One region of the Lichenihabitans psoromatis genome, then DNA from elsewhere that is predicted to be linked to it. Evidence: riboswitches for the same ligand, from Rfam matches in the RefSeq annotation. Region 1 holds a riboswitch; the other holds the start of a gene.

Evidence for each region. Region 1 has a riboswitch for cobalamin ahead of EY713_RS08260 (HoxN/HupN/NixA family nickel/cobalt transporter). Riboswitches for the same ligand answer to the same signal wherever they lie in the genome.
Region 2: it holds a riboswitch for cobalamin, as region 1 does, so the genes downstream of both, EY713_RS14740 (DUF1636 family protein) here and EY713_RS08260 (HoxN/HupN/NixA family nickel/cobalt transporter) in region 1, are expected to answer to the same signal.

What each region holds. Positions count from the first base shown of each region.
Region 1 is NZ_CP036515.1:1,773,489-1,788,341, forward strand. Features, by position in the region: gene EY713_RS08205 (ATP-grasp domain-containing protein) at 1-339, shown strand, start outside; gene EY713_RS08210 (NAD(P)-binding domain-containing protein) at 414-1,685, shown strand; gene EY713_RS08215 (hypothetical protein) at 1,707-1,934, opposite strand; gene EY713_RS08220 (glycerophosphodiester phosphodiesterase family protein) at 2,217-3,572, shown strand; gene EY713_RS08225 (HoxN/HupN/NixA family nickel/cobalt transporter) at 3,861-4,910, shown strand; gene copD (copper homeostasis membrane protein CopD) at 4,957-5,841, opposite strand; gene EY713_RS08235 (SCO family protein) at 5,869-6,528, opposite strand; gene copC (copper homeostasis periplasmic binding protein CopC) at 6,659-7,027, opposite strand; gene EY713_RS08245 (PepSY-associated TM helix domain-containing protein) at 7,119-8,486, opposite strand; gene EY713_RS08250 (copper chaperone PCu(A)C) at 8,501-9,043, opposite strand; gene EY713_RS08255 (hypothetical protein) at 9,213-9,566, opposite strand; gene EY713_RS08260 (HoxN/HupN/NixA family nickel/cobalt transporter) at 9,718-10,794, opposite strand; cobalamin riboswitch at 10,886-11,081, opposite strand; gene EY713_RS08265 (hypothetical protein) at 11,354-11,545, shown strand; cobalamin riboswitch at 11,775-11,999, shown strand; gene EY713_RS08270 (ABC transporter substrate-binding protein) at 12,279-13,313, shown strand; gene EY713_RS08275 (FecCD family ABC transporter permease) at 13,313-14,350, shown strand; gene EY713_RS08280 (ABC transporter ATP-binding protein) at 14,347-14,853, shown strand, end outside.
Region 2 is NZ_CP036515.1:3,174,408-3,189,260, reverse strand. Features, by position in the region: gene EY713_RS14795 (cobalt-precorrin-5B (C(1))-methyltransferase) at 1-906, shown strand, start outside; gene cobM (precorrin-4 C(11)-methyltransferase) at 911-1,672, opposite strand; gene EY713_RS14785 (cobalamin biosynthesis protein) at 1,669-2,070, opposite strand; gene cbiE (precorrin-6y C5,15-methyltransferase (decarboxylating) subunit CbiE) at 2,067-3,278, opposite strand; gene EY713_RS14775 (cobalt-precorrin-6A reductase) at 3,290-4,051, shown strand; gene cobJ (precorrin-3B C(17)-methyltransferase) at 4,033-4,797, opposite strand; gene EY713_RS14765 (precorrin-2 C(20)-methyltransferase) at 4,794-5,534, opposite strand; gene EY713_RS14760 (precorrin-8X methylmutase) at 5,531-6,103, opposite strand; gene cobG (precorrin-3B synthase) at 6,157-7,476, opposite strand; gene cobN (cobaltochelatase subunit CobN) at 7,767-11,075, opposite strand; gene cobW (cobalamin biosynthesis protein CobW) at 11,085-12,137, opposite strand; gene EY713_RS14740 (DUF1636 family protein) at 12,134-12,565, opposite strand; cobalamin riboswitch at 12,690-12,908, opposite strand; gene EY713_RS14735 (GFA family protein) at 12,930-13,343, opposite strand; gene EY713_RS14730 (ArsR/SmtB family transcription factor) at 13,569-13,886, shown strand; gene apaG (Co2+/Mg2+ efflux protein ApaG) at 13,883-14,275, opposite strand; gene metZ (O-succinylhomoserine sulfhydrylase) at 14,383-14,853, opposite strand, start outside.

The sequences.
Region 1 (14,853 bases):
GGCTTTGATATCAGGCGCGACCCCGCCGGGGAAATCTGCTTTATCGAGTGTAATCCGCGCTTCTGGTATCGAATTCATTTCGCGTCGATCATCGGCATCAACTTCGTCAAAGAAGGTCTGGCGATTAACATTGGTTCCAGGCAAGACGCGAAAGACAAGCGCGACGTAACCGTCATGACCTATAGTGCGCTCGCGGCGCATCTTTTCATGCCTTGGCGGCTGACGACCTACGACTTTGCCATGCTGCGGTATCTGGCGGTCGATCCTTTTCCGACGGTGCTGACGATCCTTCAGCGCGCGTTTGGCCCGACGCTGACCGCCAATGGGGCGCATTTTTGATCTGCTAACCGGCCGCGCGGGCCGCACGTGTCGGACATTCACAAATTTCGTTTCAGACGACGAAGGGGCTCACGATGCTGCAACATATTCCCGTCGCGATCATAGGGGCCGGCCCCTATGGGCTGTCGATCTCGGCTCATCTCCACCATGCAGGGATCGGTCATCGCATCTTCGGGCGGTCGATGGAGACCTGGTCGACCGGTATGCCCTCCGGGATGTTCCTGAAATCCGCACCCGCCGCCACGGATCTGTCCGATCCGGAGGAGCGACTGACCCTGAAGGCTTTCTGTGCGCGGCAGGGTCTCGCTTATGATCCGCTCGAGATGCCGTTGCCGGTGGAACTGTTCACAGCTTATGGCGAAGCGTTCCAACGCGAGTTGGTGCCGCATCTCGAGCCGCAGTTCGTCCGCAATCTCGCGCGCGCGCCCGACGGGTTTACGCTGACGCTGGATGACGGCTCGGTCGTGCAGGCCGAACAGGTCGTCGTGGCGACGGGGTTGCGCCGCTTCGGCTCGGTGCCGGATGCGATCGCGACGCTGCCGCCCAGCCTCATGACCCACAGCAGCGAGGCGGCGGATCTCACGCATCTGCGTGGACAAGACGTCATCGTGTTGGGCGGTGGATCATCGGCTGTCGATGTCGCGGCTGCGCTGCACCGCTCCGGCGCCCGTGCGACGCTCGTGGCTCGACGGGCGACGCTGCGGTTTCCACCGATCAACGGGAAGCGGCGCTGGTTTCACGCGATCAAGGCGCCGATGACGCCGCTCGGGCCGGGGTGGAACAAGGTGCTGGCCTGGAAGGGCGCGCTCGTGTTCCACAAGATGCCGGCCGACTTCCGCGCCATGGTCGTGCGTCGCTATCTCGGTCCGTCTCCGACGATTTCGGTGCGCGAGACGATCGAGGCGCATGTCGCTCAGATTCTCAATGCCACGATCAGCCGCTGCGAGGTCGTCCAGGGCCGTTTGCGCGTGACGGTCCGCAGCGATGGCGTCGATCGTTCGATCGAGGCCGACCATATCGTGGCCGCGACGGGCTATCGCATCGACCTCGCCCGGCTCGATTTTCTCGATCACGACATCGTTGCGGCGGTCGCCTGCACCAACGGCTATCCGACGTTGTCGAACCGTTTCGAGACCAGTCTGCGCGGTCTCTACTTCGTCGGAACACCGTCGGCCGTCAGTTTCGGACCCATCATGCGGTTTGTCTGTGGAACGGGGTTCTGCTCCCGCCGTGTAACCGGCGCAATCGCGCGCTCGGTCCGAAGCGCAAGGCGATACGGCACTGTCACGCTCGGACGTCAAAACCAGGGTGTCGAGGTTGGAACGCCGGTGACCGATCCGAGCTGATCCTCGTCAGCAGCTTTGGCGTTAGACGGCGAGGTGCCGGTGGGCTTCGTCCGGCGTCATCTCGCGGATCTGATCGTCGGTCCAGCCAAGCTCGCGTAAGCGAGCGCGTTGCTGTCGCGTGATCATCAGCGACACCGCGGCGGGCTCGATCGCCGGGTCCTCCGGCTCACCCGTGTCGTTGGCGGGCTCCGGTGTGCGGGCGAGTGCATCGGTGATGAGCCGTTTCAGCCACTCATTCGGATCGGTCATGAGAAGCCTCCTGATCGCGCCATCTGCGCGGGTCCGATGCGTGAACCGAAACCGTCCTGATCGCAACGGCTCATGTGTCGCCGAGTTCCGCCCTCGCCTTGTCGGACAGTTTGCGGTGATCAGCCATGTGGTCCGCAGCGCGGCCGCGGCCGTCAGGTAGACGGCGGGATCTCCTCCCATCAGCCGCTCTTTTCAGGGAGCCTCTGGCTGGCTTGCCGCCGAGATGGGTCATTCAAGCTTCATCCGCCGCTGCTAGGCAACGGGTCCGACGGAGGATGACTCATGCGACAGACGAGCCCGATCTGGTTGATGGCCCCCATGATGGCCGCGATCACCATGTGTTCTGTCGGCGCGAGAGCCGCCGAAACTTTGCGGACTCTCGATGGAAAGCCGCCGTTGGTGATCGGCCATCGCGGGCTCCCCGGCCTCATGCCGGAAGAGACGCGGCCCTCATATGAACTCGCGTCCGATCTCGGCACCGATGCGCTTGAGGAGGATTTGCACCTCACCAAGGATTGCGTCCTCGTGGCCCGGCATAATCCCTGGCTGAGCGACAACACCAACGTGGCCGAGGTGGCCAAGTCCAACCCCGACGTCATGGCGCGCAAGCGGACCGTTCCGGGCCTGATGGTCAAGGTCGCATGGCCGCAAACCGCCACGAGTGGCCCGTCCGAATATCTAACCGACCTGACCGACCCGCGCGACCCGAAATCGGTCCTGAAATCGCTGGTGGTGGATGGCGAGGACCATACGGGTGATTGGTCGATTACCGACTTCACGGTCAAGGAGCTCAAGGACTGGTTCGGCGGCACGACCTACGACGCTGCGTCCGAGCGGCCGACCGTCTATAATGGCAAGTTCCCGATCCTGACCTACCAAGAGATCGTCGACATCGCCAAAGCAAAGAGCCTGCAGACCGGGCGCGTGATCTCGACCTACCCCGAGAGCAAGAACCCGACCTGGAACGACGAGCAGGCGATCGCTAACGGCTGCGGCCAGCCGGGCAGCCACCCGCTCGAGGATGCGATGATCAAGATCATCGAGCAGAACGGCCTCAATTCCAAAACCGCGCCGATCTTCGTCCAGAGCTTCGAGCCCGGCAGTTTGAAATATCTCGTGGCGCATGGCTTGAAGACAAAAGTCGTGCAGTTGATCGACGGCTACGACACCGATTTTAAAACCGGCAGCGTCGTCTACAACGAGATCACCGACAGCCGCCCCTTCGACTGGACGGTCGCGGGCGATCCGCGCTGGTTCGATGCGATGCTGACGCCGGACGGATTGGCCGAGATCAAGACCTATGCAGATGGCATCGGGCCATGGAAGCCGCAGATCCTGCCGCTCAAGATCGTGCCGTGGAAAGACAAGAATACGGACGGCAGCGCGTTCAAGCCGTCGACCACCCAGGCCGAGGTGCAGGCCCCAACGAGCGTCATCGCCGATGCCCACAAGGCCGGCCTCTTCGTTCACGCCTTCACGTTCCGCAACGAGAAGAAATATCTCGCGGCGACCTATGCTGGCGACGCCCAACGGGAATATCTGACCTTCTTCCGGCTCGGCCTCGACGGCGTGTTCAGCGACTATACGAACAGTGCCGTGACCGCACGGACCGCCTACATGCGCGACGTTCAGCCCTAAGGGCACGCGCCAAGACGGGGTCGTCGCAGTCAGCCTCGATGCGAGCAGCGAGCGCCTGTCGCGAGTGACGATCGAGCGGAAAGCGCGGCGCGTCCCGCTCGGGCCGGCGGTGCTCGGCATGTCTATGTCCGTCCCGCAATCAGTCGCATCGCCATCCGGTGTCGGAACCCTTGAGAGCGAGCAGGACACCGCTGGCGCGCAGCGACGAAAAGCGCTGTCAATGCGTCAATCGCAGGTCGCCGCGGCGCCGCCTCTCGTGCAAGATGGTTTGCAACTGAAGGAGAGGCCGTGTTCCTGAACCCGTTCGACGACCATCGCCCGCAAGGTCGCGCCAAAGCCGGTTTGATCTATGCGCTGCTGATATCGGCCAATATCGCGGCCTGGGTTTGGGCCTGGATCGCCTTCTCGGATCGCCCGGCGCTGCTCGCGACGGCGTTCCTGGCCTATACGTTCGGCTTGCGGCATGCTTTCGATGCGGATCACATCGCCGCCATCGACAATGTCGTTCGCAAGCTGATGCAGGACGGGAAGGCGCCGCTATCGGTCGGCTTCTTCTTCTCGCTCGGTCATTCGACCATCGTGGTCCTCGCCTCCGTCGCGATCGCCGCGACCGCAACGGCGATGCAGGGGCGGCTCGAAGAATTTCATGGCATCGGCGGCGTGATCGGCACCGCGATATCGGCGGCTTTCCTGCTGGTGATTGGTCTCGCTAACTTGTTCATCCTTCGCGGCATCTGGTCGGCGTTTTCCAGAGCCCGGCGGGGCGAGCGCGTTCTGGATGAGGAGATGGATAGCCTCCTGGCCGGGCGCGGTGTTTTGGCGCGCATCTTCCGTCCGATGTTCCGGCTCGTCTCGCGCTCGTGGCACATGTATCCGATTGGTTTTCTGTTCGGGCTCGGTTTCGATACGGCGACTGAAATCGGGCTGCTCGGCATCTCGGCGACGCAGGCCGCGCAAGGTCAATCATTTTGGACGATCCTGGTGTTTCCGGCGCTGTTTACCGCCGGCATGTCGCTGATGGACACCACCGATAGCGTGCTGATGACCGGTGCCTACGGTTGGGCTTTCGTGAACCCGATCCGCAAGCTCTGGTATAATCTCACGATCACGGCCGCCTCGGTCGTGGTCGCGATTTTTATCGGTGGCGTCGAGGCGCTTGGGCTGATCGGCGACAAGCTCGGGCTCGATGGCGGCTTTTGGGCGCTGATTGGCGATCTGAACGACAATTTCGCGAATTTCGGCTTCGTCGTCGTCGGGCTTTTCATCGCAAGCTGGATCGTGTCGACGCTCGTGTATCGCGCCAGAGGCTACGACCAGATCACGCCGACGCAAGCCTGAACGGTTTGGCTCCGGTCGACACCGGCTCATCTCCCCTCATCTCATGTCAGCTCGGCTCGATCAGCCCGAAGATGCTGACGAGCGCGATGACGGCGAGGCCGAGCGCGATCTCGAACAGTGTGCCGCGTTGCAAAGCGCCGATCGCGCTGTGTCGTGAGGCGGCCATCCGGGGCACGATGACATACCGATTGACGAGCGCGATCGTGGTCATGACCAGCACTAGGCCGATTTTCGCCGATAACAGAGCCTGATAAGGCGAGGTCCAGTCGAGTGGCCATCGTTGCAGGACGAGCGCCGTGTTAGCGACACCGGTGCCGATGACAAGTGCGACCGCCCAATGCCCGGCGGTCGAAAACCGCCGCAGCGCGAGCCCCGCGTCCTGTCGCAGCTTTGGATCGTCGAGGGCGCGCAGCAGCGGCCGTAGTGCAAACAGTGCACCAACCCATGCGCCGCCGGCGAGCAGGTGAGTGATGTCGTTCAGCCGATGCGCGAGGCCGAGAGCGCCTTCGTGCATAGCCGCATGGCCGCTGAGCGCGATGGATGCGACCACGAGCCCAGACGCGAGCGCCGTGGCGCCGCAGCGCAGGCCGGCTGGTCGCACCACTGTCAAAGTCAGCATCATCGCGGCGAGACACTGCACGATCCAGGCGGTCCCGACGCTCGTCTCGAACAGCACGGCTCGGAGCGTCGAGACATCGATGGCATCCGGCCAGCCATTGCCGATCATGGCGGCTTGGAGCGGTAACGCCGCTAGCGTCGTGATGACCGTAATGGCGATCGATGTGACCCGGAACCCGGCGAGCTGATCCGCCACAGGGGTCGTGACAGGCTGTGGCACCAGCGCCCAGAGGAATGCGAAGAGGCCCCAGAGAGCGAGGGCGGCCGCATCATGCCCGAAGCGACAAACAGCGAGGGCGACGTCTGGGCTCACGGCCCGCGGATCCGGCCGGCCGGCGGTTTAGCTGGCACACACATCGTTCATGCTGACGCCGCTCCAGAGGTCGACGCGGGGCGGTGCCCCTTTCACGCAGGCGTCGGGCCGCACGAGAGTCTCGAGCTTGGCGAAGACACTCGTTTCGGGCTCCTCGTAGGGCAGTTCGCCGACCAGCCGGCCCGTCTTGTCGAACAGCAGAACGCCAGCATAATGGTCCATGCTGTAGCCGCCACCCTCGGTTTGCACACGCCGATACGGAATGTGGTAGCGGTTGGCCATGGACGCGAGCTGCTGTTCGGTGCCGATGAAGCCACGAATGCGTGGATCGAAGGACGACAGATAGAGTTTCATCTGTTCGGCCGTGTCGCGCTGAGGATCCACCGTCACGAACACCACATTGAGCCGATTGGCGTCAGTTCCCATCCGCTGCATGACGTTGGTCAGTGTCAGCAACGTCGTGGGGCAGACATCGGGGCAATAGGTATAGCCGAAGAACATGGCGGTCGGTTTTCCGAGCATCGTCTTTTCGGTGACCGGGTCGCCGGTCATCTCCGTCATCGAGAACGCCCCACCGACGCGCGTGCTCGAATAGGGTGACCATTGCTGCACCGTAATGGCGGTGACGCCCGCTATAACCAGCAAGCAGAACAGACCCATGAGCAAGATGAACGTCGAACGCGGCATGGAGGCTCTCTTCAACGGCGAAACAGGGACAAGAGGACGATGCTGCCGTTGCCGGTCAGCGATGATATCGTGCATAGGCCCGGTCAAACGAGCCGCACCGATGATGATCGATGCGGCTCGTTTGAGCGGTTTACTTGACCGTGAACATGTAGGTCCCGTGGGTCTTGTGGCCATCCGTCGACAGGGCGTGCCAATCGATCGTGTAGGTGCCGGCCGCGAGCGTGTCGGACACCGGAACCGTCAAGGTCGTGTCGTCGCCTGCGCCGAGAGACGCCTTGCCGGTCGTGACGGCAGTCTTGCCCGGTTCCTTCACGGAAACGCCGGTGAACGCTAGGTTCAAGCCTTCGGAAAATTTCAGCTCGAGTTCTGTGGGCGGGGCTGCGACGCGACTGCCGGCGGCCGGGACCGATGAGGTGAGATGAGCATGCGCGAAAGCCGGGGCCGCAGCCCCGATCAGGCACAGGCTGGAGAGGGCGAGGGTGAGATTGAAGCGGGTCATCGTGGGGTTCCATGCGTGAGGGTGAAGCGAGGGGCCGCGATACGTCTGGCGGCTCAGAAACCGGACCGCGACGCTCGCGGCCCTTTGGATCTCAGGCGAAAGCACGCCGGAGCGGTGGGATGCTGCGGATGACGAGGAGATCGAAGGCCAGCATCAACAGGATGGCGAGCCCCGTGAGCGGGAACAGCAGGCCGAGCGCCGCCGCCGCAATCCAGAGTGCCCGATAGACACGCGTCTCGGCGGGGTAGGGCGGCACGCCGAGCCGACCGACCGGCCTGCGTTTCCACCACATGACGACGGCCGCGACCGACGACAGGATGATGGCGAAACAGGTGGCCAACATGACGAGTTGGTTCGCGAGGCCCCATTGCTGGCCCATATGGACGTTGATGCCGAATTCGATCGCTTTGCCGACCGGCCCGTAATCCTTGAAGCCGAGATCGACCAACGGCTTACCGGTATATTGGTCGAAATGGATCGTCCGTTCCTGGCCAAGATCGGCCGGATAGATCGCGGCCGTGTAGACCCCGGTCTCGTCGCCCGGGACCGACATCTCGAACCCGCGCATGATGCCGAGGTCATGAGCGTTGGCGACGGCCTGATCGAGACCGATCGGGGGCGTCTTCGTCGGCGTCGAGGCCGGCACGGGCGCCGTCTGCATCACCCAGCCGGGCTTGGTCGTCGCTTCGCTCATCGGGATGCTCGAGGACGGCACGTCGTCCCAGAGCGCCGGCGGATAATTCATCCCCGCCTGCGAGGCATAATCCTGCATGTGGGTGCCCCAGAACTTCGACCAGGGCATGCCGGTGAAGGCAAGGAAGAAGATCACGACGCCCGCAAAGGCGCCCGTGACCGCATGCACGTCCCGCCACCAAATGCGCTTCTGCGGGGTGCCACGCACCGTCATGACGCCGCCAGATTGGCGGCGTGGCCACCAGAGATAGAAGCCTGTCACCACCAGGACCAGAGCGAAGCCGGCGACCGCCTCGATGACGTAACTCGCGTAAGTGCCGAAATAAACGAGGCTATGAAGCTTGCGAGTCACGAACATGAACTCGTTGTTGGCACTCACCGTATCGAGGATCTCGCCCGTATAGGGGTTGATGTAGACGAGGGTCTTACCCGCATCTCCCTTGAGCGTGACGAGGGCCGACGCGGTTGGGCTGGCGGGTTCCGCGTAGGATTTCAGCTGTGTTGCAGGGACAGCCGCCAACGCTTTGTCGACAAGGCGGCTCGGCGGCTGCATCGGCGTCGCCTCCGCTTTCACCACATTGCGATAGGCGAAAGCCGTGTGATTGATCTCGCTTTTGAAGAGATAAAGCGAGCCGGTCACGGCCAGCAGGATCATGAACGGGACGCTCAGCAGTCCGGCGTAGAAATGCCAGCGCCAGATCGCTCGATAGAGCGACGAGCGGGGAGCGGACGCCGGCACGGCGTCGAGCGACAAGGTCTTGGACACGGGCTTCCTCCCCCTCAGTCCATGTCCATGCCGGGCATCGATTGCCCTGCATGACCGGCCTTCGTGCTCGGTTGCACAGATGGCGTCTGCGACGGTCCCTTGGCGCCCATGCCCTCGACATCGAAGCTCACCGTCACCGTCCCGGCATGGTCGAACACCAGAGTGCCCCCGATCGTCTCGCCTTTTTTCAGGCCTTTTTTCAGGCCGAGGAACATGATGTGTTTCGACGACGGATCGAGGGTCAGGCGGCCACCGGGCGGGATGTCGAGTGGGCCGGTCGGGCGCATGGTCATGATGCCGTCGGTCGTCGACATCTGGTGAAACTCGGCCGTGGTCGCGGCCTCGAGCGACCCGCCGGTCAAGCGATCGGCGACAGTGCCCGTGTTGATGATCGTGAGATAGCCGCCGGCGACTTGCGCGCCACCGGGCGTCGCACGAGCCCAAGGGTGTTCGATGACGAGATCGCCGACTTTCACGTCATGCGCCGAAGCGGGCGCGCTGGAGAGCAGGGACAGAGATGCGAGCACAGCGAAGCCGGCCGCGTGAACCTTATGCATGGGAGATGTCCTGAGTTACCCGACACCAACCCGGTCGCCGAAGCGCAGACGCTGCGTCGAGCGATGTCACCGGACACGAGCCGCGACGCGACGCGAGTGTTCCGATGCTGCTCGAGAAGCGGCCGGGTGATGGTGCGGACAGAAAAGAAAACCGTTGGCGTGTCTCAGGTCACGCGGACGGAGGCCCCTGCGGTTGGCGGGGCGAGCGCGCACGCGCTAGACGGGCCGCCCAGGACACGACGGCCGAGCGGAGAACGGCATGGCTGGCGGGTGTGACGATGGTCGGACATGGGGCGCTGGAGGTCAGGATCGGCGCCGACAAAGCGCATTGATCGCAGCAGTCGTGATGCGTCGGGTCGCTCGGGTTCGATGATGAACCGCCGCCGTCCGCGTGGCAGATCGGCATTGCGACGCCGGGGATGGACCCGAAGGACGGCATCAGATCGGAGGGAGCCGCCAGCGCTCGTCCGACGCCGGCAAGCGTCAGGACGATCATCAAAAGTGCGGCAATCGCGTGCCGCATCGATGAGCTTCGGAAGGCTGTCACACGCCTAGACGCAACCAGAGAAGGTGACCTGTCAAGACAATCCTCCGGCTGCACCTTGGACGCTTTGTCTCACGAAGCAACGACCACGGCGCGGCGACCTTTGATGGTACTGGTGCCGCGCCGGCGGTCACGACTGGTGACTAGGCTTCGGCGAGAGGGCGACATCGAACTCGTCCAGTCGCTTCATCTTGTAGACCGCGTAAGACACGACCCAGGCCGCGATAAAGATGCCGATAATGACGAAACCGAGATTGTTGAAGTTGTCGTTAAGCGCGCCGATGCCGTCCCAGAATGTGCCCTTCAGGTCGAGCTTGTCGCCGATCAATCCGAGTGCCTCGATGCCGCCGATCAGCAACGCAACCATCACGGAGACGAGCGTGATCGTCATGTTGTAATAGAGCTTCCGCATGGGTTTCACGAAAGCCCAGTTGTAGGCGCCAAGCATCATCACGCCATCGGTGGTATCGATCAGCGACATACCTGCCGCGAAAAGTACGGGAAACACCATAATGGCGGTGAGCGGGACGCCCTTGGCGGCTTGAGCCGCCGAGACGCCGAACATCGCGACTTCGGTCGCCGTGTCAAAACCGAGTCCGAACAGGAATCCCAGCGGGAACATGTGCCAGCTTTTGGTCACCAGCTTGAAGGCTGGACGGAAGATTCGAGCCAGGAAGCCCCGATTGCCCAACAAGATGTCGAGATCCTCTTCGACATAGACGCCTCCGGCTCGGACGCGCCTATAGCTCCGGTAGATGGAGGCGAAGATGACGATGTTCATTGCCGCGATGATGAGGAGGAAAAGCGCCGATATGCTGGTGCTGATCGTGCCGCCGACCGCCTGAAACGATTGGAAGCTCGCCAGCGCCCCGGTCGCGACCGCGACGAGAGCCGCCACGATGACCACGATGGCCGAGTGACCCATGGCGAAGAAGAAGCCGACCGACACCGGTCGCTGGTTATCCTGCATGAGTTTGCGGGTGACGTTGTCGATCGCTGCGATGTGATCCGCGTCGACCGCGTGGCGGAGACCGAGCCCGTAGATCACCAGTGCCACACCCAACAGGGTCGGATTGTCATGGAAGGCGATAAAGGCCCAGATCCAAGCTCCAACGTTGAGGATGGCGAGGACGACATAGATCGCGATGAGACGCCCTTTAAGATCGGGGCTGCTCTCGTCGAGGAGTTGCCTGATTCGATTTAACATGGATGATGCTGCCTTGTGACGTTGCAAGTCATCGCAAACTGGCCCCATGACATTGGGGTTCGCACACCAGGACACCCCGCCCGGCGATTCTGCTTTGACGTCCAAGATGGCAGGTCTCCTGGCTCGCGGGTCGTTGCAGCCTTCGCCTTCCCGGGTCCATGCAGCCCAGTGGCATTGTGAAGGAAGCTCGTCGCTTACAGTTGCGGGGGCAGCCGCGGCAAAGGCGTTACCGCCCGCACCACGTTCCCTTTTAATCCCTCGCGGGCACCATCAGCTTCAATTTGACGAGCCTGTCGCGTTCGGGTCAAGCCTCTTTCCGACACGCGTGTCGTTGCGATGTGGGCAGTGCTTTTGCAGCACCGTTCGTCAGTGATGCGCGCGGTTCGGTCGATCGCGCGACATCGTCCGGGCTCCTGCGACGACGAGTCCCTGTCGTTTCAACCGATGTTGGTTCTAAATTGCGGGAGCAGGCAGAGGATGTCTGATTCCTCGACAGTGAGCTCCTGCCGGACGATGCCGGGATCGGGCATCTGATCAGGCGCACGGTGGGAGGTCACCCTTGTTCGTCGACTTTCAGAACCAGTTTCCCCATCCGGGACCGTGGGAACCCAAGCCGCGGAAAGTCCGCATCACCAAGCGCCAGGAAAAGATCGTGATCTGGCTGATTTTCTTCAATCTGCTGATGTTGCTTTTGGCTCCGGTCGCGGGCTTCACGATTTTCGATGCCGTGATTGCCCTGCTGAGGCGTTGAGCCACGATCGACAGCATTCCGATCCGATGGCACGGTAACGGTCCGGCGAGGCGTGAAGCCGACCGGCCAGGGTGAGCGCGTCATTCAGTGTGCGAACCAACGATCGCTCTGTGAAGTCCCCCTTGTGTCCAAAAATGTTATAATATAACTATCGCGGCGACTTCACTTTCGGCTGCGATGCGGTGCCTTCTGCTTCGAGCCGCCCGATTGACCGATGATCGAACGGACAGCTATGATCAAGCTTGACGGTTCCCGAGAGGGATTAAAAGGGAACATGGTGAGGCTCGCGCCAAATCCATGGCTGCCCCCGCAACTGTCGGCGGATCGCTCGACGCCCTTGGTGATGTGTCATCACATCATGCCACTGCAAGCTCCGTCACCGGCGCAAGCGGGAAGGCAGGTCGAACAGCCAAGATCCGCGAGCCAGGAGACCTGCCGTCGCAGTGAAATCCATCATCCGGGCGGGGTTGTCCGGACGCAGGAGCGATTGCGATGCAGCTTCGACGCCGCCTTCTTCGACCCCAATCCGTAGAGATTGCGCCACCGCCTCGCGTTTGATGGGCGCGTTTCGCTGACGCCGTAGCAGACCGGCCGATCGTGCGTCGCGTGCCGCGACGCCGGCGAAGATCCCGCTCTCTGTCTTGTCTCACCCCTCGTTCGACCCCAGCGGTCGCGGCCTTGCTGGCTCGCGCCGTGCGGCTTGTTGGCGCCCAAAAAAGTAAGGATCATGGCCTTGTTCAATCAACGACGATTGCGGTTCGCTGTTTTCGGATCACTTGCCTATGCCATCGTTGGAGGGGCATCGTTTCCGGCTGCAGCAGCCACGATCTATCCCCTGACGATCAAGAATTGCGGCTCGACCTTGACGGTCGACAAGGCCCCGCAGCGGGTCGTTTCGATCGGCCAGAGCACGACCGAAACGCTGCTTGCGCTCGGTCTAGCCGACAAAATCGTTGGGACGGCGGTCTGGTTCGGGCCTGTGCTCAAAGCCTACGAGGCCGATAATGCCAAGATCAAACGTCTGGCCGATAACGATCCGAGTTTCGAGGCCGTCGTGGCGCAGCAGCCCGATTTCGTCGCCGCACAATATGAGTGGCACATCGGCCCAAACGGCAGCGTCGGCAAGCGCGAACAATTCTCGGACTTGAAGATCCTGGCCTATGTGTCGCCCGCCGATTGCGTCGAAAAAGATAACACGACGGGCGGCGACGGCGTCCGCAAGCAATTGTTCACGATGCAACTCGTCTATCAGGAGATCCACGAACTGGCCGCGATCTTCGATATCAGCGACCGGGGCGACGCGCTGATCGCCGACCTCAAAAAGCGCGAGGCCGCTGCTGTGGCGACGGCATCGGGCAGCAACGCCAAAGCCGTGCCGATCGTGTTCTGGTTTTCCAGCAAGGACGTGAAAGGCGACGCCTTCGTGGCCGGCAAGAACGGTGCTCCCGCCTTCATGATGCAGGCGCTCGGCGTCCGGAACGTCATCACGACGGAGGATGAATGGCCGCTGGCCAGTTGGGAAAGCATTGTGGCGGCCGACCCTCGGGTGATCGTCATCGCTCGAATGGATCGTCGCCGCTTTCCGGCCGATGCTTTGGACGTCAAGCTGAAGTTCCTCGGGACCGATCCGGTCGTGAGCCATCTCGACGCCGTGCGCAACAAGCGTTTCGTCGTCTTGGATGCGATGTCGATGAACCCCTCGATGCGGACCATCGATGGTCTCGAAGCGTTGGCTGACGGCATCAAGGCGCTCGGCCAGCCTCAGTGATAGACCCGCGGATCATTACCGATACATGGGCAAGCCGCGTCGGGCTCTTGGTTGTGGCGGCCGTAGCGCTTCTGGGCGTCATCGCTGTTGCGGTGTCGATCGGCGAAATGAAGATCCCGCTGGGCACGACGCTCGGGGCCGTGAGCAACAAGTTGTTCGGGACCGCATTTCCGCTCAGCCCCATTCAAGAAGGCATCATCTGGGATTATCGGTTCAGCCGCGCGCTGGTGGCAGCATCCTGCGGCGCGTCACTCGCGCTCTGCGGTGCGATTCTCCAGGCTCTGCTCCGCAATCCTCTGGCCGAGCCTTTCGTGCTGGGGATTTCGGCCGGCGCGTCCACCGGGGCCGTCGTGGTGCTGATCGTCGGCTTCGGCGGTGGCCTTCTTTCGTTGTCGGGCGGCGCGTTCCTCGGCGCCGTATTGGCCGTCATGCTCGTCGCGATCCTGGCGGCGGGCTCCGGCGGGGGCGGCGATCGAATTATCCTGGCCGGGGTCGCTGGATCGCAGCTCTTCAATGCCCTCACGTCCTATATCGTCACCACCTCGGCGAGTGCCGAACAGGCGCGCGGCGTCATGTTCTGGCTCCTGGGCAGTCTCGGAGGCGTTCGCTGGCCGGATGTGTATCTGGCGGCTCCCGTCGCCGTGGCGGGCCTCATCATCTGCACCGTCCACGCACGCGCGCTCGATGCCTTCACGTTCGGGGTGGATGCGGCCGCCTCGCTCGGCATTCCGGTCACCCGCGTCCGCGTGGTCTTGTTCGGTCTCACGGCGCTGATGACCGCCACCATGGTCAGCCTCGTCGGGTCGATCGGTTTCGTCGGACTCGTCATCCCGCACGCGGCCCGTTTCCTCGTCGGGCCGAGCCATGCGCGCCTGTTGCCGGCCTCGGTCATGATCGGGGCGATCTTCATGGTGCTGGCCGATATCATCTCCCGGATCATCATCCCGCAGCAGGTCTTGCCGATCGGCGTCGTCACGGCCCTGTTCGGTGCGCCCGCCTTTGCGTTCATTCTCTATCGGTCGAGGGTGTCGGCGTGAGCATCGCGGCCAGGAATGTCCGCTGGATCGTGTCGGGCAAGATCATCGTTGATGATGTCACACTGGACGTCGCGCCCGGCTCGATGCTCGGCCTCGTCGGACCGAACGGATCGGGCAAGTCGAGCCTGCTTCGATTGATATGCCGCCTTCGCAAGGTCGCCAGCGGCGTCATCACCTTGGGCGAGGTCGACGTGACGGCCCTGTCGCATGGCGACATCGCCCGGCGGGTCGCCCTCGTGGAGCAACAGGCCACCACCGATGCTCAGGTCACCGTCCTCGATGTGGTTCGGCTCGGCCGCACGCCGCATCGGGGACCCCTCTCCCCGATGACGGACATCGACAGGGCGGCGATCGAGGCGGCGCTGGTCCACGTCGATATGGACGGCCGTCGCAATCAGCCCTGGACGACCCTCTCGGGCGGCGAGCGCCAGCGGGTTCAGATTGCGCGGGCGCTGGCTCAGACACCGACCGAATTGCTGCTCGACGAGCCGACCAACCATCTG
Region 2 (14,853 bases), 1.4 Mb from region 1:
GCCGGGATCGTCAAGGATGCGGGGGATGATCCCGATGTCACTCATGGTGCCGTCATACTGGCTACAGTCCGGCTTGCAAGCGAAGGCAGCGGAATCCTGTTTCGCGCGGGCCCTGGGGTGGGCATCGTGACGCGGCCCGGCCTGGCGCTGGGGATCGGCGAACCCGCCATCAACCCGGTGCCCCGCGCCATGATCCGCGCGGCGATCGACGAAGCGGCGACCGCGTTCGACGGCCCGCGGGATGTCGATGTCGAAATCTCGATACCGGGCGGCGAAAAGCTGGCGGAGCGGACCTTGAACGGTCGTCTCGGGATCGTCGGAGGATTGTCGATCCTCGGCACGACCGGCATCGTCATTCCCTATTCCTGCGCGGCCTGGATCGATAGCATCCATCGTGGCATCGACGTAGCGCGCGCCCTTGGCTTGCCCCATGTCGCGGGCGCGACCGGCGACACCTCGGAAAAGGCCATTCAGGCTCATTACGCACTGTCCGACCCCGCCTTGATCGACATGGGGGATTTCGTCGGCGGCATGTTGAAGTATCTCCGCCGCCATCCGGTTCCCCGCGTCACGATCGCGGGCGGCGTGGCCAAGATCAGCAAACTTGGCCAGGGCCTCCTCGATCTTCATTCGAAACGCGGCGAGGTCGACCGGACCTGGTTGAGCGATAAGGCGGTCAGCATCGGCGCCACGCAGGATGACGTTACGCTAATCAGGGAGGTCAACACCATCGCTCAAGCCTTTGATGTGATGCAGCAACGCGGGATCGATCTTGGGCGACCCGTCGCCACCTCGGCCTGGGAGACGGCCGCCGCGACACTCGGTCCGGGCATCGATCTCGATATCGTGTTGATCGACCGCGACGGTCGCGTCGTCGGCGAAAGCGGCTGCCGCACCACTGCCTGACAGCTCAGGCCATGCCGCCGCGAAAACGCCGGTGATAATCGGCATCGTAGAGTGCACTCGCGCGAAAATCCGCCGAGCCGAGAACCGGACCGACCAAGATGAGTGCCGTGCGCTCGACCGGATCGGCCGCCACCGCCGCGCCCAGGCTCGACAAGGTGCCACGAAACACGCGCTCATCCGGCCACGATGCGCGGACCACGACCGCAGCGGGACAATCCACGCCGTAAAAGGGGATCAGCTCAGCCAGCACCACATCGAGTTTGTGGATCGACAGATGGATCGCCAGCGTGGCTCCCGTGGCCGCATAGGCGCTGAGCTGTTCGCGCTGCGGCATCGCCGACGCACGGCCGCCGGTTCGGGTCAGGACGACCGATTGGGTGAGGGCCGGCAAGGTCAATTCAGTGCAAAGCGCTGCCGCGGCCGCCGCGAAGGACGGGACGCCCGGCGTGACCGTGTATGGAATTCCGAGTCGGTCGAGGAGCCGGATCTGTTCGCCGAGCGCGCTCCAAATCGACAGGTCGCCCGATTGGAGGCGGGCGACGTCCTGCCCAGCCGCGTGAGCGCGTCGGAACTCCGCCTCGATCCCCTCCAGGCTGAGCGGCGCCGTATCGACGATGCGGGTGCCGGGCGCACAGTGATCCAGCAAGGCCGCCGGGATCAACGATCCGGCATAGAGGCAGACCGGCGAGCTTGCGATGAGGTCGCGCCCCCGGATCGTGATGAGGTCGGGCGCACCGGGGCCAGCCCCGATGAAGTGAACCGTCATGGCGTGTCCTCCGGCGGCGCCGCGATGGCGCAGGTCGCTCCCTCGGCGGCGATCCGCTTGACCAGCAAGGTCGCGCCTAGCCCTGCCCCGGCAAGCGCGCTTGCCTCGGAAACCGATGCGACACCGAACCGGGCCTCGGCAGCGGGCGAACGCGTCGCGACACCCGGCATTGCGTCCCGCAACAAGTCGCGCGACAGGAATGCGAGCGTGAGGCCAAGGCGCTCGGCCGCCTTGACGAGTCCTGCCTCGTGGCGTTTGTCTTCGATCGTGTAAAGCGCCATCCCGCATGCGGCATAGCGCGCCGGCAGAGCCGCACGCGCTTGTTCGACGAGCCGCGTGATGGCGTCGTCCGCACAACCGGCGCGGCACCCGACCCCGATCGCAACCAGGCGGGTCATGGCTTGACCCAGACCCATTGGGTGACCGGCATGGCGGCGCGCCAGCCATGGAAGCGCCCGACCGGATCGGCTTGAGCGATGTTGACGGTCACGAGATCGCCGCCATGCGCCGCGAAGGCGGCTCCGAGCAGCATCTGGCCCTCGAGCGTGACCACATTGGCGACCAGCCGACCGCCGGGGGCGAGCGCGCCCAAGCAAAAGTCGAGCAGTGCAGGCGATGTCACGCCGCCGCCGATGAAGATCGCATCGGGCCGGGGAAGATCCTGCAGTCCGTCAGGTGCACGTGCCTCGACGACGCGCAGATCGGCCAGCCAGAACGATGCCGCGTTGCGGGCGACACGAGAGGCGCGAACCGGATCGGACTCGATCGCAACGGTGCGATTGTCGGGACACGACAGCATCCATTCGATGCCGACCGATCCCGATCCGGCTCCGACGTCCCACAACAGACCGCCCGGCTGAGGCGCAAGAGCCGATAGCGTGAGGGCCCGGATGCGTGACTTGGTGATCTGGCCATCATGCTCGAACCAGTCGTCGGGAAGGCCCGGCGTTATCGGCGGCACCCGTGCCGTCGCGTCGGCCAAAACTTCGACCGCGACGACATTCAACGGATCGACACGGTCGAGGCAGACGTCTCGTGCGAGCGCGGAGGTGATCCGCTCGCGCGGTCCGCCCATCGCTTCGAGCACGGTCAGGCGCGACAGCCCGAACCCGCGTGCCACGAGTAAAGCTGCAAGCGCCGCCGGGGTCGTCTCGTCCCACGACAGCGCCAAGATGAGCTTGCCGGGACGCAAAAACGGCACGATCCGTTGCAGCGGGCGACCGTGCAGCGTCACCAGTCCACAATCCTGAAGCGCCCAACCGAGGCGGGCTGCCGCCAGACTGAAGCTCGAGGCATGCGGCAGGCACGTCATGTCGCCCGGATCGACATGCCGGGCCAGAACGGAGCCAATCCCGTAGTGAAACGGATCACCACTGGCCAGGACGCAAACGGGGCTGCCGCGCCGCGCCAGAATGGCCGGAAAGGTTGCCTCGATCGGCGAGCCCCACGGCAGGTGTGTGCCCGGCGTGTCGCCCACCAAAGCGAGGTGCCGACGGCCGCCGACGACCAGCTCGGCTTGCATCACGGCGCGTCGTGCGGCAGACGACAGCCCATCAAGGCCATCCTCGCCGATGCCGACCAGCGTCAGCCAAGGAGCCGGCTTCATCGGATGACCCCGTGCAACACCAACCGCTGCGACTTCTGATCCTCGGCGGCAGCAGCGAAGCTAGCGCGCTGGCGCGTGCGCTTGCGGGCAGAAGTGACGTCGCACCGATCTTGTCCTTGGCGGGTCGGACGCTGACGCCCCTGCTCCCGCCCATTCCGCATCGGATCGGCGGCTTCGGCGGCATTGAGGGACTGGTCAACTATCTGCGCCACACCCGCATCGACGCCATGATCGATGCCACGCACCCCTTCGCGGCGCGTATGTCGGCCCATGCGGCGGCAGCATCGGGATTGTCCGGAATCCCGCTCGCGACCTTCACGCGCCGGCCCTGGCGACCCGAGCCGACCGACCGTTGGACGACCGTCACCAGCTTGGACGAGGCCGCATTGTCGCTGGGCTCGACGCAAAAACGCGTGTTCGTCACCAGCGGCCGGCTCGGCCTCGCAGCCTTTCTGGCTGCGCCACAGCACCATTACCTGATCCGCACAATCGACCCGCCCGCCCCCGCCGATATGCCGCCCGACCATCGCGTGATTCTGGCGCGGGGACCTTTCCCGGTGGACCAGGAAATCGACCTGCTGCACGCCGAGCGGATCGACGTGCTGGTCACGAAGAACAGCGGCGGCGGCGCAAGTTTCGACAAGCTTCTGGCGGCCCGCGCCCTGGCGCTCCCGGTCATCCTGATCGCCCCCCCAAGCCGGGAGAGCGGCCTCGTCCTGCACGATCTCGCCGCCGTGCTGGCCTGGATCGAGGCTCAACGCGGCACGCCGTAATGACGCGGCGTGAGCAGCCATGCCGAACCGTCGGGGCGCGAGACGAGCCGTGTCTCGCTCGATCCGATCAGCACCAGCGTGCTCATGTCGGCAAGGCTGGCGTCAGCCTGCTCGAGCGTCGTGATGACGATCCGCTCGTCGGGTCGACCCACCGCGCGCGCGAAGGCGACCGGTGTGTCGCTGTTCTTGAGATCGCGCAGCAGCGCGAACGCGTCCGCGAGTTGCGTCGGCCGCGCCTTCGAGGCCGGATTATAAAGCGCCAGCACGAAGTCGCCGTTGGCCACGGCCCGCAGCCGCTTCTCGATGATGGCCCAGGGCTTGAGATTATCCGAGAGCGACATGACACAGAAATCATGGCCGAGCGGGGCACCGAGCCGAGCTGCGGCAGCCTGCATGGCCGACACGCCCGGAGCGACCCGAATGTCGAGCCCGCGCCAGTCAGGCGCTCCCGCCTCGATCGCCTCGAACACGGCCGCCGCCATGGCAAAGACGCCGGGATCGCCGCCCGAGACGACCGCGACGTGCCGCCCTGAGGCGGCCAGCGCCAAAGCGTGTCGCGCCCGGTCGAGTTCGACCCGATTGTCGGACGCGTGACGCATCAGGCCGGGCCGGTCGGCGACACGCGCCAAATAAGGTTCATAACCGATGAGATCGGTCGCCTCGCCGAGCAGCCTCGAGGCCTCGGGCGTCAGCCAGTCGGCCGGTCCCGGCCCGAGGCCGATGACGGCGAGCGATCCACCCGTCATGGCCGCCGCCCCTGCCCGGGCACGAGCACGATGGCGAAATAGGGCGCGTGATCGTCGGTCTTCTCCCGCAGGGGGAGGATCATCTGACCCTCCATCGTGCCACGCTCGACATAGATGGCCCGATCGAGCAAGCCGACCGCATCCAGCGCGGCGCGGACTTTCGGCAGGTTCTGCCCAAGCTTCATGATCACAATCGCATCGCTCGCGGTCATCCGCTCGCGCAAGGCTCCGGCTGCCAGCGTGCCGGGCAGCACGGTCAGCACGTCGTCGCCCCAGGTCATCGGTTCGCCGGCGGCCGTCCAGCACCCGGACATGCCGGTCACCCCTGGCACGATCTCGACCGGAAAACGCTCTCTCAACCGACTGTAGAGATGCATGAACGACCCATAAAACAGCGGGTCGCCCTCGCAGAGTAGCACCACATCCTGTCCGGCCGCGAGGTCGACCGCGAGAAGATCGGCTGCGTCGGCATAGAACGCGCCGAGCAGCGACACGTAATCGTCTCCGTCGAACGGCATCTCGGTCGTGACCGGATAGTGGAGCGGAAGCTCGCGAACGCCGTGCGACAGCCATGGGGTCGCGATCGTGCGGGCGATGCCGCACCGTCCCGCTTTGGCGAAGTAGGCCACTACGGTCGCGCGCTGCAGATAACGCATCGCCTTGACGGTCACGAGCTCCGGGTCGCCGGGGCCGAGCCCGATGCCGAATAGCCGCCCCGCGCGTGAAAGGCTGGTCATTCGGTTGCGCTCGAGAGGGCATTCACCGCCCCCGCCGCCATCGCGCTGCCACCCTTACGACCCCTGACGATCATGGCTGGCACGCGGCCATCTTGAAACAGGGCATCTTTCGATTCGGCGGCTCCAACGAAGCCGACCGGCATCCCAACCACGACGGCCGGCGCGCCGACGCCGTCATCCAGCAATTCGAGGAGGCGGAACAGAGCGGTCGGAGCATTGCCGATCACCACGACCGATCCCGGCAGATGCTCGCGCCAAAGCTCCATGGCGGCGGCCGTCCGTGTAGTTCCGAGATCCTGCGCCAGAGCCAGGACGCGCGGATCGCGCAAGGTGCAGATCACCGCATTGCCGGCCGGCAGCCGCGCGCGCGTCACGCCATCGGCCACCATATGGGCGTCGCAGAGCACGGGCGCCCCCTGACGCAAGGCCGCGATGCCGCAATCCACCGCGCCGGGTGAAAACAGGATGTCGTTGACGGCTTCCACGATGCCGCAGGCGTGAATGATCCGAACCGCGACCCGCTCTTCCGTCGGCGAGAAGCGAGTGAGGTCGGTCTCGTTGCGGATCATGGCGAACGAGCGGCGATAAATCTCCGCGCCATCGCGGATATAATCATAGGTGGTCAGAACGCTTGCTCCCGGAGCCTTGAGGATGCTGCGTATCCCACGGATTGTGCCCGGTCGACCATGATCGCGAGCATGTCGCCGCGGGTCAGCCCTTGCGTTTCCGGTCGGTCGCCCGCTTTGCCGTCGCGCACGAGATCATAGATGCCCTCCCTCCCGACCAAGGTCATCGCCGCGGCCTCCGGATAGGCGCAGCCCTTGGCGCATCCCGAGACGTGCAGCAGGGTGCCGGAGCCTGGCATGATCAGCGCGGCAGCCAGGATTCCGGCATCCTCCTGCACCGGCGTCGTGGCGCGGAGACAGGCGGGGGCGCCGGAACAGGCGGCGACCCGCAGGCGCGGATCGGCCGGATCGACGATAAGGCCCGAGGCCCCACCGAACTCTCCTCTAACGCTCGCCCAGATCCGGTCCGCCTCCGCTTCGTCCAGCCCCGGAACCAGCAGGGTGCGCCAGGGCGTCGCACGGATCGGGCCGCTGGCGACCGCGGATGCGAAAGCCGCCAGGCCACCGGCCTCCAATCGACCGAACGGCGGCGCGACCCCGACCCACGACGAGGCGGCTCGCCGCCCCACTCCGATCGGCAGGTGCTCGGGGCGCTCCCGAGCCGGAATGTCCGCCCGGGAGACGCCCGCATGCGCCAAGATGGTCTTGGCACCGCAACGCGCGACGAGATCACGCATGCGGTGAGGCTCGAGCTGAAAAACGGCGCAGAGTTCGAGAAACGCGGCCGCCAGCGCCTGAGCGGTCGGTACGACCGCATCGGCCAAACAGGAGCCGACGACGTCACCGCCATCGAGCCGAATCGCGAAGCGAACCTCATTCGGTCCGACCATCGCCTCGAACCCGACATCGACCGGCCGATCGGCAACGGAGAGATAGCCCCCGTCATCGACGCTCCACGCGAATTTCGGCGGCAGGCGCCAGAGCGCGGGATCCGACGCCAGTCGATTTTCCAGCGCTGTGACGATTGCGCGAATGTCGACCAGCGCATCGGGATCGTGACCCGCCAGCGGGCTCGCGATGACGTTGCGGACGGCCTCGCCGTCCGGTGTCGCATCGAGGAGATTCAGGGCATCGAGACAGGACACCAGCTGATCGACCCCTGCAGGCTGCACGCCCCGGAGCTGCAGATTGCCACGTCCGGTGATGTTGATGATGCCGTTCCCGAATCGCCGCGAGAGGTCCGCGACCGCCAAACATTGCGAGGCCGAAAGCCCGGCGGCGCGTGGCTTGAGACGGACCAGGAGGCCGTCACCGGCCATCATCGGCCGCAACGCGCCCGGACACCAGCCGACCCGCATCCCGCCGAGCCCGCTCACGCGCCTCCCGGTGTCCTCTGCTTTGGTAGGGAGCCCGCTCACGCGCCTCCCGGTGTCCTCTGTTGTGGGAGGGAGCCCGCTCACGCGCCTCCCGGTGTCCTCTGTTGTGGGAGGGAGCCCGCTCACGCGCCTCCCGGTGTCCTCTGCTTTGGTAGGGAGCCCGCTCACGCGCCTCCCGGTGTCCTCTGTTGTGGGAGGGAGCCCGCTCACGCGCCTCCCGGTGTCCTCTGTTGTGGGAGGGAGCCCGCTCACGCGCCTCCCGGTGTCCTCTGTTGTGGGAGGGAGCCCGCTCACGCGCCTCCCTCCAGCATCTCGGCCAAAATGCTGGCGACGGAATTGCGGCGAGAGGTCCAGAACTGCCGGTCGATCGCCTGTGTGAAGCGCTCCGCGATGGCGCGGGCCGCCAACGGATTGCTGTCGCACAGGAAATCCCGCACGGCTTCGTCGCCTAACGTCGCTTCGAAGAGAAGATCGAAATGCCGGCTCGGCACGACGTCTGTCGTCGCCGCAAAGGCAAAGAGATTATCGACCGTTTCGGCAATCTCCGCCGCTCCGCGATGGCCGTGCCGCATCTGTCCGGCGATCCAGCGTGGATTGCCGGCGCGCCCGCGCACCGTCCGCGCGATCTCTTCGGCAAGGCTACGCACCGCTTGCCGTCCAGGCACACTCGTATCGGCTTGATAGAGCGCGGGCGTATTGCCGAGCGCGGAGGCGGCTGCCGCGAAGCCCCCCTGATGGTCAGCATAGGTGGCCGCATCGAGCAGATCGGCGCCCGGCTGGTCCTGCACATGGAGATAAACATCGGCCGAGCCCACCTGCGCCCGGAAAGCAGCGCTCGCCTCGACACCCTCGCCCGCCCCATAGGCATGCGAGGTCGCGGCCAAATAGGCTTCGCCAAGCTCGCTTCGGTTCTCCCAGGCGCCTGCCGCGATCGTGCGGGCGATGCCGACGCCATATTGCCCCGGCGCGGCGCCGAACACACGCGGCGGAAGCGCGCCGTCCGGCCCCGCGCACGCCGCCGCCACAAGGGCATTGTCGTCCGCCGTCTCATCCAGCATCGAGACCGCGCGGCTCGCGGCATCGAACAACGCGATTTGCTCGGGAAAGGTGTCGCGGAACAGCCCGGAAATCCGCAAGGTCACGTCCACCCGCGGCCAGTCGAGGAGCGCAGACGGAAGAATATCGTAGCCGAGAACGCGGCTCGACGCCGGATCCCAGCGTGGACGCACGCCGATCAGCGCGAAAGCCTGCCCGAGATCGTCGCCGCCCGTCCGCATCGTGGCGCTGCCCCAAAGGTCGAGCACCAAGCTGCGCGGCCAGTCGCCGTGATCCTGCGCGTATCGCGTCATGACCTCGCTCGCCAGCGCCTTACCGAGATCATAGGCCGTCCGGGTCGGCACGGCACGGGGATCGACCGTGAACAGGTTGCGGCCCGTCGGCAGCACGTCGAGCCGCCCACGCGAGGGCGCTCCGGCCGGACCGGGCGGGACGAACGCGCCATCCAGCGCCGTCAGAAGGCCGGCACATTCAGCCGGCCCGCAGCCCTCTGCGCCTTCAATGACGGCGGCCGGGTTTCGACCGAAGACGTGGAGACCGTCGCCGATCCGCATCTCCTTGATGTCACAGAGCCAAGCGTCGAGCGCCGCCAGGGTCGCATCCGGGTCGGCCGTCGCGTCGAGGCCGCAGTCGGTCGCGACGCCACTCTCGGCGGCTTTGTCCAGAATGAGCTTGGCCAGCACCTTTGCGCGTCGCTGATCGAGCGTGACGGCTTGAGCGTATTCGTCGAACAGGGCTTCCAGATCCAGCGTCACCCCGTGATGACCGGCCTCCATCAGCGGCGGCGTCAGATGCCCGATCGTGACCGCCGCGATACGCCTTTTCGCCTGCGCGGCCTCGCCCGGATTATTGACGATGAACGGATAGACGACCGGCACCGGGCCGAGCACGACTTCCGGTCCGCAGGACTGGCTCAGCGCGACAGCTTTGCCGGGCAGCCATTCGAGCGTGCCATGCGTCCCGAGATGGATCATCGCATCGATTTGCTCGACGACCCTCAGCCAAAGATAGAACGCCACATAGGCGTGGCACGGCGGCAGCGCGGTGTCGTGATAATCGGTCCGCCGGTTGTGTGGCGCACCGCGATCGGGCTGCACCGCGAGCAGGAACGTGCCCGAGCGCAGCATCGGAAAAGCAAACTGCCCGTCGTTAACGACCGGATCGTCACCCGGATCGCCCCAGGCGGCCATGACCGAGGCGGCAAAAGCGGGCGGCAGGCTCTCGAAGAGAAGACGGTAGTCCGCCAGCGACAGAACCGGCGCGCGATCACCCGCCGTGAGTTGCCGCATCACCGAGGCGGAATCCGGCATCGCCCCGATCGAGAAACCTGCCTCGCGCAGGTGATCGGCGATCGTCAGGACGCTGGCGGGCGTATCGAGACCAAGCGCGTAACCGGTGCGGCCGTCGCGGCCCGGATAATCCGAGATCACACAGCCGATTCGGCGCGCGTGGCGCGGTTTGCGAGCGAGTTTGGCCCAGGCTATCGCGAGGTCGGCCGCATGCGCGATCCGGTCGGGTTCGGCGCGATGGACGATCCGCGTGAATTCGAGATCGGACCGACGATCCGCATCGGCCTTGAACGAGATCGCCCCTGCGATGATGCGACCATCCACCTCCGGCAGCACGACGTTCATGGCGAGATCGGCGGCCCCAAGACCGCGTGTCGAGGCCGACCATTGTTCGGCGGTCGCGCCCGCTAGCATGACCTGCAGCACCGGAACCTTGGCCCGATCTGTGATGGCGGCCCGCTGACCGGACCGCGCCGAAAACGCGGTGGTGTTGAGGATGACCTGCGGCGGATCAAATTGCAGCGCGGCGCGGATCGCATCTTTGCTGTCCGGATCCTTGAGGCTGGTGGCGAACAGGCTCGTGACCCGCGCGCCGCGCGCCGCGAGCGCATCGGCCAGAGCCTCGATCGGCGCCGTATCGGCGGCCAGCAAAGCCGAGCGGTAGAACAGGATCAGGGCATGGGGCGCCGTGTCGGAAGCGGCCCGACATCCCGCCTCGAACAGCCCCGCATGCGGGACCGGCTTGGGCTCGTCCCACGCCATCGCGTGACCGGCGCGCGACGCCATGAACCGCAAGGCTTGCCCAATATTGGCCGAACCACCGGATTGGAAATAGGCCCAGAGCCGTCGGAGATCGTCCTGCGGCAGCGTCGAGGCCTTGTCGAGGCGCAGATCCTCACGGCCGTCGCCAGGCACCACGGCGAGGTGAAAGCCGTAGCGCCGCGCCGCCGCGCCGAGCTCTTCGACACCGTAACGCCAATAGTCGAGCCCGCCGAGCAAGCGAACCAGAACGAAACGCGCATACGGCGCGAGTGTCTCGACGAAGAGATCGACCGAATAGGGATGTTTGAGCCGCGCCAGATTGGCGACCCGAAGACTCGGCATTTGGCCGTCTATGGCGTCGAACGCCGCTGCAGACACGGCAAGATCGCTGTCTGTAAACGACAGGACGACGAGATCGGCCGGGCTCAGGGCCAGATCGATCGCGGCCGCCTCATCGTCGAGCGTGCGTTCCTGGGTTTGCAGCAGATGCATGGTCGGCCGTTAGGCTGCCTCCGCCGTTAGGGCCGAGAGATCCGCCTCGATGGCCGCACGGTCGATGCCCTTTTGGCCGATGACAACCAGGCGCCCCTGCCGAACCTCGCCCGCCCGCCAAGGCCTGTCGAATTGCTGGCGGAACCGCGTGCCAACACCCTGCACCAAGAGCCGCATCGGCTTGCCGCGCAGATCGAGAAAACCCTTGATCCGCAGCACATCATGCTTGGCCGCGACCTCTGCGAGGCGGGCCAGCAGACCCTCCGGGTCGCTCAGCGCCGGCACCGCCAGCACGAAGCTATCGAAATCGTCGTGGTCGTGGCCTTCTTCCGCATCGTGATGCGAGGGCCGCGCCGCGAGATCGTCCTCGGCCTTGGCGTCGAGCCCGAGCAGGATCGCGGCTTCGAGCATGCCGTCCTGCGTCGCCACAACCTTGACGGCACGCGGAATGGTGGCGGCGATCTCGGCTTTCACGCGGCCGAGGTCCTCGGCACTCACCAGATCGGTCTTGTTCAGCACGATCAGGTCGGCGCAGAGAAGTTGATCCTCGTAGACCTCCTCGAGCGGATTATCGTGATCCACAGACGCATCGGCGGCCCGTTGCGCCGCGAGCTTTTCGGGATCGTCGGCGAAGCGGCCGGCCGCAACGGCGGCGGCATCGACGACCGCCACGACGCCATCAACCGTCAGACGCGCCCGGATCCCCGGCCAATCGAAGGCTTTGACGAGCGGCTTCGGCAAGGCCAAACCGGATGTCTCGACGATGATGTGATCGGGGCGCGGCGTCAGCGCCAACAGGGCTTCGATAGCGGGCACGAAGTCGTCAGCGACCGTGCAGCAGATGCAGCCATTGGCGAGTTCGACGATGTTTTCCTCCGGGCAGGACTCGATCCCACAGGAGCGTAGGATGTCCCCATCGACCCCGACGTCGCCAAATTCGTTGATGACCAGCGCCAGACGGCGACCGCCGGCGTTTTCCAGAATATGGCGGATGAGGGTCGTCTTCCCGGCACCCAGAAAGCCCGTCACGACCGTAACCGGAACCTTGGCGAGCAATGTCATACGAGGGTCTTTCCTGTTTCGGACGCGGGAGTGGGCGGCAGACGGGCCACGACGCCCTTCTTGATGGCATCGACCCGCAGCTTCCACGGGATCAGTCCATCCGGGGCGGCCGCATAAAGCTTGAGCGCGTCGAGGATGATCGGCGCGGCGGTTTCGGCCGGCAGATCGCCGTAGATGTAGGTCCACTTGCCGGGCGCCGCGAAACTCACCGTGCAGGGCCGCTTGCAGACGCTGAGGCATTCCACCGGCACGAGGTCGACGCGGGCATCCTCGCTCGTCGCGTCGGAGAGGGCGCGGAAGAGGCGCGCACCGGCGCGGTCCTCCATCGGCAGGCTGGGCTCGCCTTCGGCCCGGCATGTCGTGCAAACCATCACCCGCACAGGAGCGGATGCGGCGTCGTGATCGGGGATCGTCGGTGTCGGCTCCACCCAGTTCTCCTCACGCCATCACGGCGCGTTCAGACGGGTGGTGCGCTCCAGCAGAAATGCCGGATCATCGGGTCGAAAGCATACGGCTCGACCGAACAGCCTCCAGGACACCCCGCCCGGCGCGCGCTTCTTGTGACCTGAGGCAGGTTTCCTGGCTCGCGGATACGAACGCTTCGACGTCGCCTTCCCGGGCCGCTCGCGCGGAACCCAGTGGCTCTGATGACGCCGAAACTTTCCGCCTACAGTTGCGGGGGCAGCTGCGGTCTTGGGCCGAGGCCCGCACCGCATTCCCTAGGCCTGTTGCCAGGCCATCCCTTGCGGGACCTTTGGACAGGCTTGTGGTAGCGGGTCGTGGGCGAGCGTGTCAATCGCAAGCCGGAACCGCAGCGGAGTGGAGAGCCGCGACCGGCTCATAGTCCGCCTTTTGTTCACAGAAGATATGTCGCCCCTCCACCAGAGCATTGGGTCGATCGAGGCTGCCGGCCGATATGCTGATGTGGGATCGAGCCGTCGGCTCCCAGAATAATTGCGCGCCGCAGCCCGAACAAAAGCCGCGCCGCGCGGACGGCGAGGATCGATACCATTTCAGCTTGCGGGTTTCACGCAGCTCCAGCGCATCGGGCGCGCAAGCCGTATAGGCTCCATCGTGAGTGTTGGCCCGTTGGCACATGATGCAATGGCAGACCGTCACGGGACGCAGCGGTCCGTGGATGGCGAAGCGGACGCCGCCGCAAAGACAGCTTCCGGTTGTCAAAGAGGGGACGGTCTGAACAGACATGTGGAAGCTCCGGGATTGACCGAAACCTTATATTCCCAATATTCTAGAACTATCAAACCAATCGAGGGCACGTGCAGTGTTTCGTCTGTTCGATCGTTCATCCATCGGTCTGTGGCGGGGCCCATTGCACAGGCTGATCTTGACCATCACCGATCAGACCAACACGCGGCACCCACGCGTCGATAGACGGGCAGCCGCCGCTCCATCCTCGCTTAAAGGATGTTGATGAGCCTCGAACCGTCTCAAAAACCACTCGCTTTTCAGGAAGCGGCCCGCTGCCTTGCCGAACTCGGCCATCCGCACCGGCTGCAGATCTTCAACCTGCTGGTCAAAGCAGGCGAGACGGGCCATTCCGTCGGCGAGATCCAGGATCGGATCGGGATTCCGAAATCGACGCTGTCGCATCATCTCGCGCAGTTGATCGGCATCGGACTGGTCATGCAGACCCGGGAAGGGCGCAGTCTTCGCTGCCGCATCGAGGTCGAGCGCGCGCGACTGATCCAGCAGTTCATCAATGCGTGTTGCGAAGGCCTATCGGCCTAGTTCAACACCCGCTTGGCCTGCGGACTGTCGAGCGAGAAGGGCGGGATCGCGACCGGAAAGGTGTGATCGGCGTCGTCGACCATATGGTAGGTCCCGGTCATGATGCCGCTTGGCGTCGTCAACGGACAGCCCGATGTGTAGCGAAACGACTCGCCGGGTTCGAGAACCGGCTGTTCCCCCACGACTCCCAGTCCCTGCACTTCCTCGACATGGCCGTTTGCATCGGTGATCTGCCAGTAGCGGGACAGCAGCTGAACCCGCAGCCGACTCATATTGGCGATCTCGATCGTATAAGCCCAGAAATAGCGGTCGTTCTTCGGGTCGGACCGGTCCGCCAGATATTCGGGGAAGACCGAGACCTGAATGTCGTGCGTTACTGCCGTATACATGCCGAAGCTCCGCCCAAAGCCGTATCGTGCCGACCGACCTTACTAGAGGACGCGCCGCAAAAAAATGGCTTCGAGCGTTCTTTTGCGAGCGGCGTTCACCGTGATGGTCAATCGGCGTGGTCGAGCGCCCGGCCGATGTCTTCGAGCAAATCATGCACGTCCTCGAGCCCGACCGACAACCGCAGCATGGCGTCGTTGATCCCGAGACCCGCGCGCACCTCGGCGCTGAGACGCTGGTGCGTCGTCGTGGCCGGGTGGGTGATCAGGCTTTTGGCATCGCCCAAATTATTCGAGATCAGGATGACCTTCAGTGCATTGGCGAAGCGGAATGCCGCCGGCTTACCGCCGACCACGTCGAACGCCACCAGCGTCCCGCCGCCCTTCATCTGACGCCGAGCCAGTTCGGCCTGCGGATGGTCGTCGCGGCCCGGATAGATGACGCGGGAGATCTGTTTGTGATCCGCCAGGAAATCGGCGATGCGGCTGGCGCTCGCATCTTGCGCCGCGACGCGCAATGGCAGCGTTTCGAGCCCCTTCAACATGACCCAAGCGTTGAACGGCGACAGAGCCGGCCCGGT